2 regions of the Cellulomonas sp. NPDC055163 genome follow, and region 2 is predicted to be linked to the other one. Evidence: riboswitches for the same ligand, from Rfam matches in the RefSeq annotation. Region 2 holds a riboswitch; the other holds the start of a gene.
What was found. A riboswitch is a leader RNA that binds a small molecule or an ion and turns the genes downstream of it on or off. The one in region 2 is predicted to bind thiamine pyrophosphate.
Positions count from the first base shown of each region.

Region 1: another riboswitch for thiamine pyrophosphate. It lies ahead of ACWFNE_RS07050 (YkoF family thiamine/hydroxymethylpyrimidine-binding protein); the one in region 2 lies ahead of thiM (hydroxyethylthiazole kinase).

Region 1 is NZ_JBSGSU010000003.1:165,089-172,201, forward strand. Features, by position in the region: gene ACWFNE_RS07035 (energy-coupling factor transporter transmembrane component T family protein) at 1-519, opposite strand, end outside; gene ACWFNE_RS07040 (ABC transporter ATP-binding protein) at 516-2,222, opposite strand; gene ACWFNE_RS07045 (ECF transporter S component) at 2,219-2,902, opposite strand; gene ACWFNE_RS07050 (YkoF family thiamine/hydroxymethylpyrimidine-binding protein) at 2,899-3,636, opposite strand; TPP riboswitch at 3,753-3,875, opposite strand; gene ACWFNE_RS07055 (glutathione S-transferase family protein) at 3,908-4,963, opposite strand; gene ACWFNE_RS07060 (hypothetical protein) at 5,190-6,995, shown strand; gene ACWFNE_RS07065 (LLM class F420-dependent oxidoreductase) at 7,098-7,113, shown strand, end outside.
Region 2 is NZ_JBSGSU010000014.1:44,620-51,732, reverse strand. Features, by position in the region: gene thiD (bifunctional hydroxymethylpyrimidine kinase/phosphomethylpyrimidine kinase) at 1-1,232, opposite strand, end outside; gene thiE (thiamine phosphate synthase) at 1,229-1,915, opposite strand; gene thiM (hydroxyethylthiazole kinase) at 1,912-2,790, opposite strand; TPP riboswitch at 2,783-2,895, opposite strand; gene pheT (phenylalanine--tRNA ligase subunit beta) at 3,077-5,635, opposite strand; gene pheS (phenylalanine--tRNA ligase subunit alpha) at 5,635-6,693, opposite strand; gene thpR (RNA 2',3'-cyclic phosphodiesterase) at 6,984-7,113, opposite strand, start outside.

The DNA of each region.
Region 1 (7,113 bases), on a different contig from region 2:
CGCCAGCCGGATGGTCGACCACCGCTCGGGGAGCTGCTCGAGCATCCGGTACCCCGCGAGCACCGCGTACGTCGGGCGCGCTCCGAGGCGCACGTGCTGGTGCAGGCTGGTCATGAGGCGCGCACCGTCGGTGGTCAGCACGAACGCCACCGACAGCGTCCCGACGAGCAGCGTGCGCAGCATGAGCGAGAGCCCGATCGCGAGCCCCGGGCCGGTGACCTCGAACGGCCCGACCGCACCGAGGACCGGCCCCTCGCGCGTCACGCAGTTCACCGCGAGGATGCTCAGCGCGAACGGCCCGAACAGCAGCTGCGCGCGCAGGAGCAGCCGCCACGGGATGCGCCCGGCCCACCCGACCGCCACGAGGGCGAGCAGCCACAGCACCAGCGGGGTCCAGGGGTCGACGACCGCGAGCAGGACCGTCGAGATCGCGAGCAGGACCGCGAGCTTGACCGTCGGGTTGCGCCGGTGCAGCGCGGAGTCGTGCGCGAGCGGCCGGCCGAACCCCGGCCCGCTCACGCGACCCGCTCCGGCTGCGCGGGGGAGCCGGCCGCACGTGCGGCGGGGGAGCCCGCTGCGGGCGCCGCGGTCGCGCCCGCCGTCCGGTCGTCGAGCGCCGTGAGCAGGGGCCGCAGCGGCAGGCCGGTCGTGCGCCACGCCGCGAGCAGCGGGGGCAGGCGCAGGCCGGCGCGCGCCAGCACGTCGACGTCCGCGAGGACGGCCGCGGTCGGGCCGTGCGCGACGACCCGGCCGGCGTGCAGCACGAGCACGTCGTCGGCGACCAGGCCCGCGAGCCGCAGGTCGTGCGTCACGAGCACGACGCCCCTGCCCTCGCGGGCGAGCGCGGTCAGCGCCCGGGCCGTCGCCCGCGTCGTGCGACGGTCCTGGCCGAACGTCGGCTCGTCCGCGACGAGCACCTCGTGGTCGCACACCGCCATCGCGGCGAGCGAGAGCCGCCGCTGCTGACCGCCCGAGAGCCGGAAGGGGTCGTGGTCGGCGAGACCGTCGAGCACGTGGTCGCGCAGCGCGCGCTCGACCCGCTCCTCCACGTCGGGCAGGCGCGCCCGGCGGGGGCCGTAGGCGAGCTCGTCGCGCACCGTCCGGGTCAGCAGCTGGTGCTCGGGCTGCTGGAACACCATCCCGACGCGCGCACCGGTCACCGTGCCGGAGTCCGGCCCGCCGGGCAGCAGCCCCGCGAGCGCGAGCAGGAGCGTGCTCTTGCCGGAGCCGTTGACCCCGAGGACCGCGGTCACCCGCCCGCTGTGCACGTCGAGCGACACGCCGTCGAGCACCCGGCGGGAGCCCCGGCGCACGTCGAGCGCGTGGGCGCGCAGCACGGGTGCGGCGGTGACCCGGGGGGCCGCGGCACCGGGCGCGCCGGACCCGGTGCCGGGGGCGAGCGCGTCGAGCGAGGCGACGCCCGCGGCACGCAGCTCGGCCGCGAGCGGCAGCCAGACGCCCTCCGCGGCGAGCGTCGGTGCCTCGTCGAGCACGACCTCGGCGGTCGCCCCGTCGGCCCGCACCCCGCCGTGCGCGTCGAGCACCACGAGCCGGCCGGGGAGCTCCCCGAGCTCGTCGAGGCGGTGCTCGATGAGCACCGAGGTGCGGGCGCCCGACGCGCGCACCGCGTCCGCGACGTCGCGCGCGCCGACGGGGTCGAGCAGGGCCGTCGGCTCGTCGAGCAGCAGCACGTCCGGGTCCGCGACGAGCGCCGCCGCGAGCGCGACCCGCTGGCCCTCACCGCCCGAGAGCTCGCCCGTGCGCCGTCCGGCGAGGTGCCCGGCGCCGACGGCCGCGAGCGCGGCGTGCACGCGCGGGCCGATGAGCTCGGGCGGGACGGCGCGGTTCTCGAGCGCGAACGCGACCTCGTCACGGACCGTCGGCAGGCACAGCTGGTCGGCCGGGTTCTGGGTGAGCGTCGCGACCCGCCGGGCGAGCGTGGGGACGTCGGTCACCGTGGCAGCCGTACCGGGCTCGGCGCCGCCCGGGGGCACCGGGTCGACGACCACCGGTTCCCCCGCGACGCGCACCGCGCCCCACACGTCGGCGTCCACGGTCTGCGGCACGATGCCCGCGAGCACCCGCAGCAGCGTGCTCTTGCCCGACCCCGACGGCCCGAGCAGCAGCACGCGCTCGCCCTCGGCGACGTCGAGGTCGACGCCCCGCAGCACCGGGCCCTCGGCGCGCGGGAAGCGCACCGAGAGCCCGCGGACCTCGATCACGCGCCGACCCGCTGCGGGGCGGGTGCCGGCGCAGCGGCCGGGTCGGCGCCGTCCCGGCTGCGGGCAGCACGGGCCGCGCGGCCGATGGCGTGGTTGTCGAGCACGCCCGTGCGCAGCAGGGCGTCCCCGAGGACCTTCGCCAGGACCCCGCTGAGCACGATCCCGCTGACGACCTCGAGCCCCACGCGGTAGGCGAACCAGTCCTGCGTGAGCCACCCGAACCGCACGGTCCCGAGCGCGAGGCTCGCGAGCGCCGCCGTCACGCCCGACGCGACGAAGACACCCCACCCGTACCGGCGGTACCGGGTCGCCGCGAACGCGAGCTCGGCACCCGCGCCCTGCACGAACCCGACGAGCAGCAGCATCGGCCCGATCGGCGAGCCGAGGAACACGACCTCGATCGTCGCGGCGAGCAGCTCGGCGACGACGCCGACGCCGGGCTTGCGCACGACGTAGAGCGCGAGGGGGGCGACGACCATCCAGCCGCCGATCAGGACGTGCTGCGCGAGGTCGCCGAGCGGTCCCATCGCGAGCTGGAGCCACGCCCACGCCTGCACGAGCGCCCAGTACAGGAAGCCGAACACGACGCCGAGCGCCGCGACGAGCACGAGCTCGTGGAGGGTCAGGCCGCGCCGACGGACCGTCGCCGCGGGCCGGGGACCGGCGGCCGGGGCGCTCATCGGGCGTCCCCGTCGGCCGCGCCGGTCGTGCCCGCGCCCGCGCCCGGCGAGCTCGGCGTGCTCGGCGAGTGCAGCGAGATCGTCGCGTGCGTCGTGACGTGCCGGACCTCGCGCCCGACGAGCAGCCACCCGTCGGCCACCGTCGCGAGCACGTCGGCGAGGTCGCCGTCGAGCCGGGTCACGAAGTGCTCGCCCCGGGTGAGGGTGCCGCGCTCCCGGGCGCGGTCGATCGCCGCGTAGATCCCGGCCATGTGGTCCGCCGTCCGCTCCCGACCGTGCGGGTCGGGACCGCCGTCGTCGAGCGGGTAGAGCGCCCAGTGCGCGCTCGCGCGCAGCCCGGTCGGGGCCAGCCCCGGCAGCTCGACGGGGTGGAGCACGACGTCATCGGGCAGCTCGCACGCGACCTCGCCGGGGCATCCGCGCGAGAGCAGGACCTGCGCGACGACGTGCACGCCCCTGGAGGCGGCGGCCGCGATCACGTCGCGCAGGTAGGTCAGGACGTCCGCCTCCTCGCCGCGCACGAACGTCGAGACGTCGTCGGTGGTGACCTCGAGCCGGCTCGCGTCGCCGGCGGCGAGCGCGCCGAGGATCACGTCCACGAAGTCCGACGTCATCGGGTGCAGCGAGAAGCGCGCGCCGACACCGAGCTGCGCGGGGCTCGCGGGCGGGTGCGGCACGGGCGCCACGGCCGGTGCGCCGGGGGCGGTCGGGGGAGGGGAGAGCGTCGGGTTCATGGCGGTCCTTCACCGTCGGTGCGGACCCCCGGCGAGCGCACCGACGGCTCCGCCCGCGCGCACCTCCCGACGGGTCGCCCGAGGGGCCGCCCGGCGGGACGCGGCGACGGGAGGACCCGGCGACACCTGCCCTGCTCCCTACGCTGGTGTGAACCAGATCAGGTTCCACGGGTCTGCGGGTGGGACACCTGCGTGTCCGGCCGCACTCTCAGCGCTCCTGCGCTCCCCGGGGGCTTGTTCCGGGCGAACGTAGCAGAACGGTCGGTGCGCGTCAGCCCGCCATCGCCGCGGCCGTGTGCGCGGCCGGGACCTCCTCGCCGGGCCGCACGGGCCCGGGCGGCGTGCCGTCGCCGAACGGGCGCCCGCCGAGCTGCTCGCGGTGGTGCGGCGCGAGCCACCCGCGCAGGTCCGGGCCCTTCGGGACGATGCGCGAGGGGTTCACGTCCTCGTGGACCCGGTGGTAATGCTCCTTGATCTGCTGGAAGTCGGTCGTGTCGCCGAACCCCGGCGTCCCGAACAGGTCGCGCGCGTACGCCCACAGGACCGGCATCTCGGTGAGCTTGGAGCGGTTGCACTTGAAGTGCCCGTGGTAGACGGCGTCGAACCGCGCGAGCGTCGTGAACAGGCGCACGTCGGCCTCGGTGATCGTGTCGCCGACGAGGTAGCGCTGCGTGGCGAGCCGCTCCGAGAGCACGTCGAGGCGTGCGAACAGGCGGTCGTACGCACGCTCGTAGGCCTCCTGGGATCCCGCGAACCCGCACCGGTACACGCCGTTGTTGACGTCCGTGAAGATGCCGAGCACGACGTCGTCGATCTCGTCGCGGTGCGCGTGCGGGTACAGGTCGGGCGCGCCGTCGCGGTGGAACGCCGTCCACTCGGTCGACAGGTCGAGCGTCATCTGCGCGAAGTCGTTCGTGACGACCTGCCCGGTCGGGACGTCGACGATCGCGGGCACCGTGATGCCGCGGTCGTAGTCGGGGTAGCGGGCCAGGTAGGCGTCCTGGATCCGTTCGATGCCGAGCACCGGGTCGACGCCGCCGGGGTCGAGGTCGAACGTCCACGACCGTGCGTCGTGCGTCGGGCCGCAGACGCCCATCGAGATCGCGTCCTCGAGCCCGAGGAGCCGACGCACGATGATCGAGCGGTTCGCCCACGGGCACGCGCGCGCGACGACGAGGCGGTACCGGCCGGCCTCGACCGGGTAGCCGTCGCGCCCGTCCGCGGTGATCCGGGTGGCGATGTAGCGCATGTCGCGCGTGAACTCGCTGCCCTGCGTGACGTACGACCCGGCGGTGCTGTGCTCGTGGGTGCTGTGCTCGTCGACCATGGCCGCATCCTCTCCCGGCGTGGGGGGCGGCGCCCGGCCGCTGCTCCGGTCGGGGCGGGGGTCGGCGGACCGCCGACGCCGACCGCCCGGCCTGCCCCGGTGTGCCCGGCGACCTAGAGTGGCGAGGTCCACCACGTCGTCACCCGGGAGTGCTGTGCCGTTCCGAGGACCTGCCGACCTGTCCGCGCCGCCCCGCCGTCGACCCGGGCGGGCAGCGCTGGCGGTCATGGCCGCGGGAGCGGTCGTCGCGCTCGGCGCCTGCACCGCGGACCCCTCGCCGCGGCCCAGCCGGAGCGACGGGGCGAGCGCGAGCCCGTCGGCCGCGCGTCTCACCGCGCAGGCGCAGGCCCCCGGCGCCCCCGTGACGCTCGTGCCCGACGGCGCTCCCGAGGCGGTCGCGCTCGCGACGAGCCGTGCGCTGTTCGCGGCGGCTCCCACCGTCGTCCTGGCGCCCGCGGACGACGCGCGCGCGGTCCTGCTCGCGGGGTCGGTCGCGGTCCGCCTCGGCGCCCCGGTGCTCCTCACGGGCGCGGGTGCGCCGGACGCCGACCTGACGGCGGAGCTCGACCGGCTGGGCACGCGTGTGGCGCTGGCCCTCGGCTCGTCGACGCTCCCGGAGAGCAGCGGGGTAGACACGGTCACGCCGGCCACCGGAGGGGACGGGGTCGACGCGCTGCCGGACGCGCTCGCGGACGCCGCCGCTGCGGACTTCGGCGCGGTCCAGCCCGTGCTGCCGGGCCAGGAGGCCGCGGCGGTGCTGGGGCTCGCCGTGGAGGGGACCGCGGTGCTCGTGCCCGACGCGCCCCCGGCTGCGCCCGCGGACCCGGCTGCGCCCGCGGAGCCCGCGCCGACGGCCCCGACCGAGGACGCGGCGGCCCCGGACCGCGCGGCGACCGAGCGGCCCGGGTCGAGCAGCACCGCGTCGCCCGCCGCCCGCACGTCGACGACACCGCCGGTGGAGCTCCCGCCCGTCGAGCGCCCCGCCGCGCCCGCCGGCGCGCTCGTGCTGACCGACGGCTCGCTCACGCACCTCGCCGCGCTCGCGACCGCGCGCGCCGCGGGCGTCCCGGTCACCGTGGTGCCCGGCGGTGACCCGCGCTCGACTGCCGCAACCGTCGAGGCGCTCGCCGCCGCGGCCCCCCAGGCCGTGCTCGCGCTGGGATCGGCGTTCGGGACCCCCGAGCTGCTCGCGCCCCGCGTCGCGTCCGCCGCGACGGGCGTCCAGCTGCCGGGCGGCGGCCAGCTCGTGTTCCCGGCGCTCCCCGGCGAGCCCGGCAAGCGGTACGTCGCGCTGTACGGCACGCCCGGCAGCGGTGCGCTCGGCGTTCTCGGCGAGCAGGACGTCCCCGCGACGCTCGCCCGCGCCGAGGCCCACGCCGCGCCCTACCGGACGCTGACCGCGGACACCGTCGTCCCGACCCTCGAGATCATCGCGACGATCGCGTCCAGCGGAGCCGAGGCCGACGGCAGCTACTCGCGCCGCCGCGCGGTCGAGGACCTGCGCCCCCTCGTCGACGCCGCCGGAGCCGCGGGGATGCTCGTGGTCCTCGACCTGCAGCCCGGTCGCACCGACTTCGTCACGCAGGCCCAGGCGTACGCCGAGCTCCTCGCGCTCCCGCACGTCGGGCTCGCGCTCGACCCCGAGTGGCGCCTCGCGCCCGACCAGGTGCACCTCCGCCAGATCGGCTCGGTCGGCGTCGACGAGGTCAACGCCGTGATCGCGTGGCTCGCGGCGTTCACGCGCGAGCGGGCCCTGCCGCAGAAGATGCTCGTCCTGCACCAGTTCCAGCCGCGCATGGTCGCGGAGCGCGAGCGCCTCGACCTCGGCCACGACGAGCTCGCGCTGCTCGTGCACGTCGATGGTCAGGGCGGTCAGCCCGCGAAGGCCGGCACCTGGGCGCGCTTGCGCGAGGGCGCCCAGCCGCAGCTGCGGTGGGGGTGGAAGAACTTCTACGACGAGGACGTGCCCATGCTCGACCCGGTGCAGACCATGCAGGTCCAGCCGGTGCCGGACCTCGTCACGTACCAGTAGCGGCCGCCGCCGTCGGGGCGCCCGGCCCGGGTCGACGGGCCGCAGTCCCGGTGCCTGCCGTGCGAGATGTGGCGGGCTTGCGCGGGCCCTAGGGTCGCTCGCATGACGCATGACATCC
Region 2 (7,113 bases):
GTGTACGCGGCGGTCACGGGTGACGTCGCCGCACCGCCCTCTGCGACGCCGTACCGCCTGAGCCACCGCCGGTGCAGGTCCGACTCGACCGCGAGGCAGTGGTGCGCGCCGCGCGCGAAGAACTCCTGCGCCGCGCGGTCCGGGGCCAGCTCGCTCGCCCGCGCCAGGACGCGGGAGTACTCGCGCAGGTACAGCGCGTCCTGCGCGAGGTAGAACGCGAACCGGTCCGCCGCGAGCGTCCCGGCGGCGAGCCCGCGGACGAACGCGAGCTCGTCGCACGCCTCCCGCAGGTCCGCGACCCGCTCCCACGCCTCGTCGGTGAAGCGCCGCGCGCTGCCCTGCCGGTGCGCGTGGTCCACCGGACCGTTGCCCGTCCCGACCTGCAGCGCGCCCCCGGCCCGGAGGGCGCCCGTGAGCCACTTCTTCGCGTCGCGCACCGCCGCGACCCAGTCGTCGCGCTGCGGGCGCAGCGTCGCGACCGCGGCGGACAGCGAGCAGCCGGTCCCGTGCGTGTGCAGCGTCGCCACCCGGGGCGCGTCGATCTCGACGATCCCCTCGGGGGTCACGACGGCGTCCGGGCTCCGGCCCGGCTCGCCCGCGAGGTGACCGCCCTTGACCAGCACCGCCACACCGTGCCGGCGCGCGAGCCGGGCGCCCTGGTCGAGCGCCTCGGGCCACGTCGCGGCGACCGGCTCGCCGAGCAGGACCGCGAGCTCGGGCAGGTTGGGCGTCACGAGGTCGGCGTGCCCGAGCAGCGACCGGACGGCGTCCTCGGCCCCGCCGTCCAGCAGGCGGTCGCCGCTCGTCGCGACCATGACCGGGTCCAGCACCACGTACCGCGGCCGGTGCACCCCGAGCCACGCGCCGAGCTCGCGCGCGACGGCCTCGGTTGCGACCATGCCGATCTTCAGCGCGTCGACGGTGACGTCGTCGCTCACCGCGTCGAGCTGCGCGCGCAGGAACGCGGGGTCCGGGACGTGGCTCGCGCGCACGCCCCGGGTGTTCTGCGCGACGAGTGCGGTGACGACCGCCATGCCGTACCCGCCGTGCGCGGCGATCGACTTGAGGTCCGCCTGGATCCCCGCACCACCGGTCGGGTCGGTGCCCGCGACCGACAGGACGCGCGGACGGCTCGGGCCACCCGGCGCACCGAAGAGGACTCGGCGCGGCGCGGCGTCGGGCCCGCCCGGCTCGTCCGCCGGCCGGTGCGCTCCGCCGGGCGACGCGGTCACGAGGCGCTCGCGGCGTGCGAGCGGGCCCGGGCCCAGGCGGCGACGAGATCCGTCGCCGCGGCGTACGGCGCGGGGTGCGCGCACACCGCGGACACCACCGCGAGGCCCACGGCGCCCGCGAGGCGGACCGGCTCGGCGTCCTCGACGGTCAGCCCCCCGATCGCGACGACCGGCAGCGTCGAGCGGCGCGCGACCGCGGCGAGCCCGTCGAGCCCGATGGGGTCCGCGGCGTCCGGCTTGGTCGGCGTCGCCCGGACCGGCCCGGCGCCGAGGTAGTCGACGACGCCCGTCCGGAGCGCCGCGTCGACGTCCTCGTCCCGCGCGGCCGAGACGCCGATCAGCGTCCCCGCACCCAGCAGCCGCCGTGCGTCCACGGCCGGGAGGTCGGACTGCCCGAGGTGCACGCCGTCGACCCGCGCTCCCCGGCGGCGGGCCGCGAGCACGACGTCGACCCGGTCGTCGACCACGAGCGCAGGCGGACCGACGAACCGTGCGAGCCGGGCCGCCGCGGCGACCGCCAGGTCGAGCAGCGCGCGCACGTCCCGGTCCTTCGCGCGGAGCTGGACGACGCCGAGCCCGGCGTGCGCCGCCGCGTCCACGACGTCGAGCGGGTCGTGGCCGGCCCGCTCGCAGACGGCGGCGTCGAGCACGAGGTACGGCCCGGGGGGCAGCGCGGCGCTCATGCGCGGGCCCCCGCAGCCGTCAGCGCGCCGACGCGCAGGCCCGCCGACGCACGCTCGACGAGCGTGTCCGCGGTCAGGGCGTGCACGGCGTCGACGAAGGCCACCGCGAACGACCCGGGCCCGCGCGCCACCAGGGCGGCGTCGGCCGCCGCCTCGTTGAACCAGGCACTCGCCGTCACCGCCGCGACGAGCGGGCTCGCGACGGCGCTCGTCGCGGCGACGAGCCCGCCGAGCGCGCACCCGCCCCCGGTCATCATGGTCAGGAGCGGGTGACCGCCCGTGAGCCGCACGACCGTCACGCCGTCGGTCACGAGGTCCGTCGCCCCCGAGACCGCCACGACCGACCCCGTGCGCCCGGTGACCGCCACGGCGGCGGCGAGCGCGTCGTCGACGTCGTCCCGCGCGTCGACCCCGCGGCCCGCGGACGCCACCCCGGCGAGCGCCCGGATCTCGCTCGCGTTCCCCCGGACCACCGCCGGGGTGTGCACGAGGATCTCGGCGGCGAGCCGCGTGCGCAGCGAGAGCACCCCCACCGCGACCGGGTCGAGGACCCACGGCGTGCGGGCCCCCTCCGCCGCGGCGACCGTCGAGCGGATCGACACCCGGTGGTCCGCTGCCATCGTCCCGAGGTTCACGAGCACCGCGTCCGCGACGTGCGCGAGCTCCTCCGCCTCGCCCGGCGTCGCGACCATCGCCGGGGACGCGCCCGCGGCGAGCAGCACGTTCGCGACCAGGTTGATCGTCACCTCGTTCGTGAGGCACTGGACGAGCGGCGTGCGGTGCCGGACCTGCTTGGCGGCCTCGTGCACCGCGTCGAGGAGCGCGGCACGCTCCGGGGCGGAGCCGGCCGTGTCGTTCTCAGGCGCATGAGTCATCTCATGACATCCCTTCGCTAGTACGAACTAGATCAGGTTCGACGGGTGTGATCTCAGCTCGCCCGCACCGGTCGGACCGGTACGCGAGCACCCCGTGTCATTCGCGGATCACCCTATTCGGACACGCCCCGCGCCGGAAGCGTTCCGCGCGCCGTCACGGGCGCGTCGCCGCGGCGTGTCGGCGCGGCGACGCCGGCGCGGCGTGTCGGCCCACGCGCCACGCCGGGGGACGACGAGGGCGCCCGCCCCCCGGAGGGAACGGGCGCCCTGGTCGACCCTCGACGGGTCAGGCGCGCAGCTGCGCCCCGAACCGCCGGTCCGCCTCGGCGACGACGGCCTCGCGCACCGCGGCCGTCTCGTCCGCGGTCAGGGTGCGGTCGGCCGCGCGCAGGCGCAGCGAGAACGCCAGCGACTTCTTGCCGTCGCCGACCTGCGGCCCGGTGTAGACGTCGAACAGCCGGAGCTCCTCGAGCACGTCGCCCGCGGGGCTCGAGCCCGCACCGGCGCGGACCGCGGCGAGCACGTCGCCCGCCGGGACGTCGACGTCGACCACGAGCGCGACGTCCTCCTTCGCGACCGGGAACGTCGACACCTCGACGACCTGCACGGGCTCGGTCGGCGCGGCCGCCAGCAGCACGTCGAGGTCGACCTCGAACGCCGCCGCCCGCGCCGGGAGACCGAGCGCCGCGACGACCTTCGGGTGCAGCTCGCCCGCGTGACCGGCGAGCGTGCCGTCCGCCGTCTCGAGCCGTGCGCACCGGCCCGGGTGCCACGGCGCGTGGTCCGCGTCCTGGCGCACGACGAGCTCGACCCCGAGGGTGCGCGCGACCAGCACGGCGCCCGCGACCGCGTCGGAGTGGTCGGCACGCCGGCCCGGACCCCACCACCCGGCAGCGTCGCGCTGCCCGGTCAGGACCCCGGCCAGACGCCGCGGCTGCGCCGGGACGGCGGCCCGGAGCGCCGCGAGGTCCGCCTCGGAGGGCCGCACCCCACCCGGCAGGCGCGGCGCCGGCTGCGCACCGGCGGCCGGACGGGTCACGAGCCCGGTCTCGAAGACCGCGAGGTCCGTGGTCCCGCGGCTCACGTTGCGGCGCGCCGTGTCGAGCAGCGTCGCGAGGAGGCTCGTGCGCATCTCGGGCTGCGAGTCGTCGAGCGGGTTGACGAGCCGGATCGCGCGGCGCCGGTCGTCGTCCGCCGGGAGGCCGAGCAGGTCGTGCAGCTCGGGGGCGACGAACGGGTAGCTCAGCGTCTCGACCCAGCCGGAGCCGACGAGCGCGGCCGCGACGGCCCGGCGGGCACGCTGGCCGTCGGTGAGCCCCCGGCCGACGGGCGCGACGGGGAGCACGGACGGGATCTCGGAGTACCCGCGCAGCCGCGCCACCTCCTCGACCAGGTCGACCGGCACGGCGAGGTCGGGGCGCCAGCTCGGCACCCGCACGAGCACGCGGCCCGCCGCCGGCGCGTCGGTGACCTCGCAGCCTATCTCGGTGAGCGACTCGCGGACCTGCTCGGGCGTGTACCCGACGCCGACGAGCCGTGCGGGCAGGTCGAGCGCGAGCTCGACGACGGGCGGCTCGCCCGTCCGGTCCACGTCGGTGAGCTCGGCGTCGGGCGCCCCGCCACCGTGCTCGACGAGCAGCTCGACGACCCGGGAGACCGCCACACGCGCGAGCCGCGGGTCGACGCCCCGCTCGAAACGCTTGGCCGCCTCGCTCGGCAGCTTGTGGCGCCGTGCCGTGCGGGCGACGGTGATCGGGTCGAAGTGCGCGGCCTCGACCAGCAGGTCGGTCGTCGCCGAACCGACCTCGGACTTCGCGCCGCCCATGACCCCGGCCAGGCCGAGGATGCGGCTCGCCCGCGCACCCGCAGGGCTGTCCGTGACGAGGAGGTCCTCGCCGGACAGGGCGCGGTCCTGCCCGTCGAGCGTGCGCAGACGCTCGCCCGCGCGGGCGCGCCGGACGACGACGGGGGCAGCGAGCTGCGCGAGGTCGTACGCGTGCAGCGGCTGGCCGAGGTCCAGCATCACGTAGTTCGTGACGTCGACCGCGAGCGAGATCGGGCGCATCCCGGCCTGGGTCAGCCGGCGCTGCATCCACGCGGGCGACGGGCCCGACGCGGCGACGCCCCGCACGACCTGCGCGACGAACCGGTCCGCACCCGGGACGCCGTCGATCGGCGCGTCGTCGTCGAGCTCGACGGGGAACCCGCCCACCGCGGGCGCGTCCGGCACGGGCAGCCCCGGGTCACGGAACGTCGCACCGGTCGCGTGCGCGTACTCGCGGGCCACGCCGCGCATCGAGAAGCAGTACCCGCGGTCGGGCGTCACGTTGATCTCGAGGACCTCCTCGCCGAGCCCCAGGAGCTCGCGCGCGTCGGTCCCCGGCTCGGCGTCGAGCCCGAGCCGCGAGATCACGATGATGCCGTCGTGGTCCTCGCCGAGACCGAGCTCGCGCGCCGAGCAGATCATGCCGTCGGACACGTGCCCGTAGGTCTTGCGCGCCGCGATCGGGAACGGCCCGGGCAGGACCGCGCCGGGCAGTGCGACGACGACGCGGTCACCCACGTCGAAGTTGTGCGCGCCGCAGACGATGCCGCGCGGTGACCCGTCCTCCTGGTTGTGCGCGCCCACGTCGACGCGGCACCAGTTGATCGTCTTGCCGTTCTTCTGCGGCTCGGGGGTGCGCTCGACGACCTGGCCGACCACGAGCGGGCCCGTGACGGCGGCGGGGTGGATCGCCTCCTCCTCGAGACCGACGCGGACCAGGTCGGCGGCGAGCTGCTCGGCGGTCGTGCCGGCCGGGAGGTCGACGTGCTCGGCGAGCCACGTCAGCGGGATGCGCGGCATCAGGCCACCCCTCCCAGCTGCGCGGAGAAGCGCACGTCGCCCTCGACCATGTCGCGCATGTCGGCGATGCCGTGGCGCAGCATGAGCGCACGCTCGACGCCTACCCCGAACGCGAACCCGGAGTACACGTCGGGGTCGATGCCCGCGGCGCGCAGCACGTTCGGGTTGACCATCCCGCACCCTCCCCACTCGATCCAGCCGGCCCCGCCCTTCTTCTGCGGGAACCACAGGTCCATCTCCGCGCTCGGCTCCGTGAACGGGAAGTACGCGGGCCGCAGCCGGGTGCGGGCCTCGGGGCCGAACACCGCGCGCGCGAAGTGGTCGAGCGTGCCCTTGAGGTGCGCCATCGTCAGGCCCTTGTCCACGGCGAGGCCCTCGACCTGGTGGAACACCGGCGTGTGCGTCGCGTCGAGCTCGTCGGTGCGGAACACCTTGCCGGGGCACGCGATGTAGACCGGCAGCTCGCGCTCGAGCAGCGTGCGCGCCTGCACGGGCGAGGTGTGCGTGCGCAGCACGAGGCCCGACGCCTCCCCCGCCTCGGCGCCCTCGACGAAGAACGTGTCCTGCATCTGGCGCGCGGGGTGGTCGACGCCGAAGTTGAGCGCGTCGAAGTTGAACCACTCGGCCTCGACCTCGGGGCCCTCGGCGATCTCCCAGCCCATCGCGACGAACATGTCGGCGATGCGCTCCTGGAGCGTCTCGAGCGGGTGCCGGGCACCGGCGGGCCGACGCTCGGCCGGGAGCGTCACGTCGACGCGCTCCTCGACCAGCACGCGGGCGTCGCGCTCGGCCTCGAGCTCGGTCTGGCGTGCGGCGAGCGCGGCGCCCAGGCGGCCGCGCGCCGAGCCGAGCAGCTTGCCGGCGACGGCCTTCTCGGCCGGGGCCAGCCGGCCGATCTCGCGGTTCGCGAGCGAGAGCCGGCTGCGGTCGCCGACGTGCTCGAGGCGCGCGGCCTTGAGCTCGTCGAGGTCGGACGCCTTCGCGAGCGCCGCGAGGGCGTCCGAGAGCGCCGCCTCGATGCCGTCGGCGTCGAGCGGGGACAGGGGTGAGGAGGACATGCGGACCTTCCAGGCGGGGAGGGTGCGGCCGGTCCGACGAGGGTCCCGGCCAGCTGGGGAGTCTAGTGGCGCCCGTCCCGGGGACCGGTGGCTCGCTCGGCGAGCGCCTCTGCACGCCCCTGCCGGGACGGCTCGGTCACGTGCACAGCGTCAGCGGCGCGGCCCGGGAACGGGCCCGGGAAATCGGCGACCACGGGTCACCGGTGCGTCACGTCGCGAGGCTGGCATGGGCACCATGCTGCCACAGCGCCCGGCGCCGCCGGCAGCACGGATCTCACGACGACGTCCGCTCACGCGCCGCCGAGGCGCCACGCGTCCACCGGCGTGTACAGCGGACCGCCGCCCCGCCCCGCGCCGGGCTCCGACTCGACGAGCAGAAGCTCCTCGACCGTCCACGCCGGGCCCTCGTAGACGGCGAGG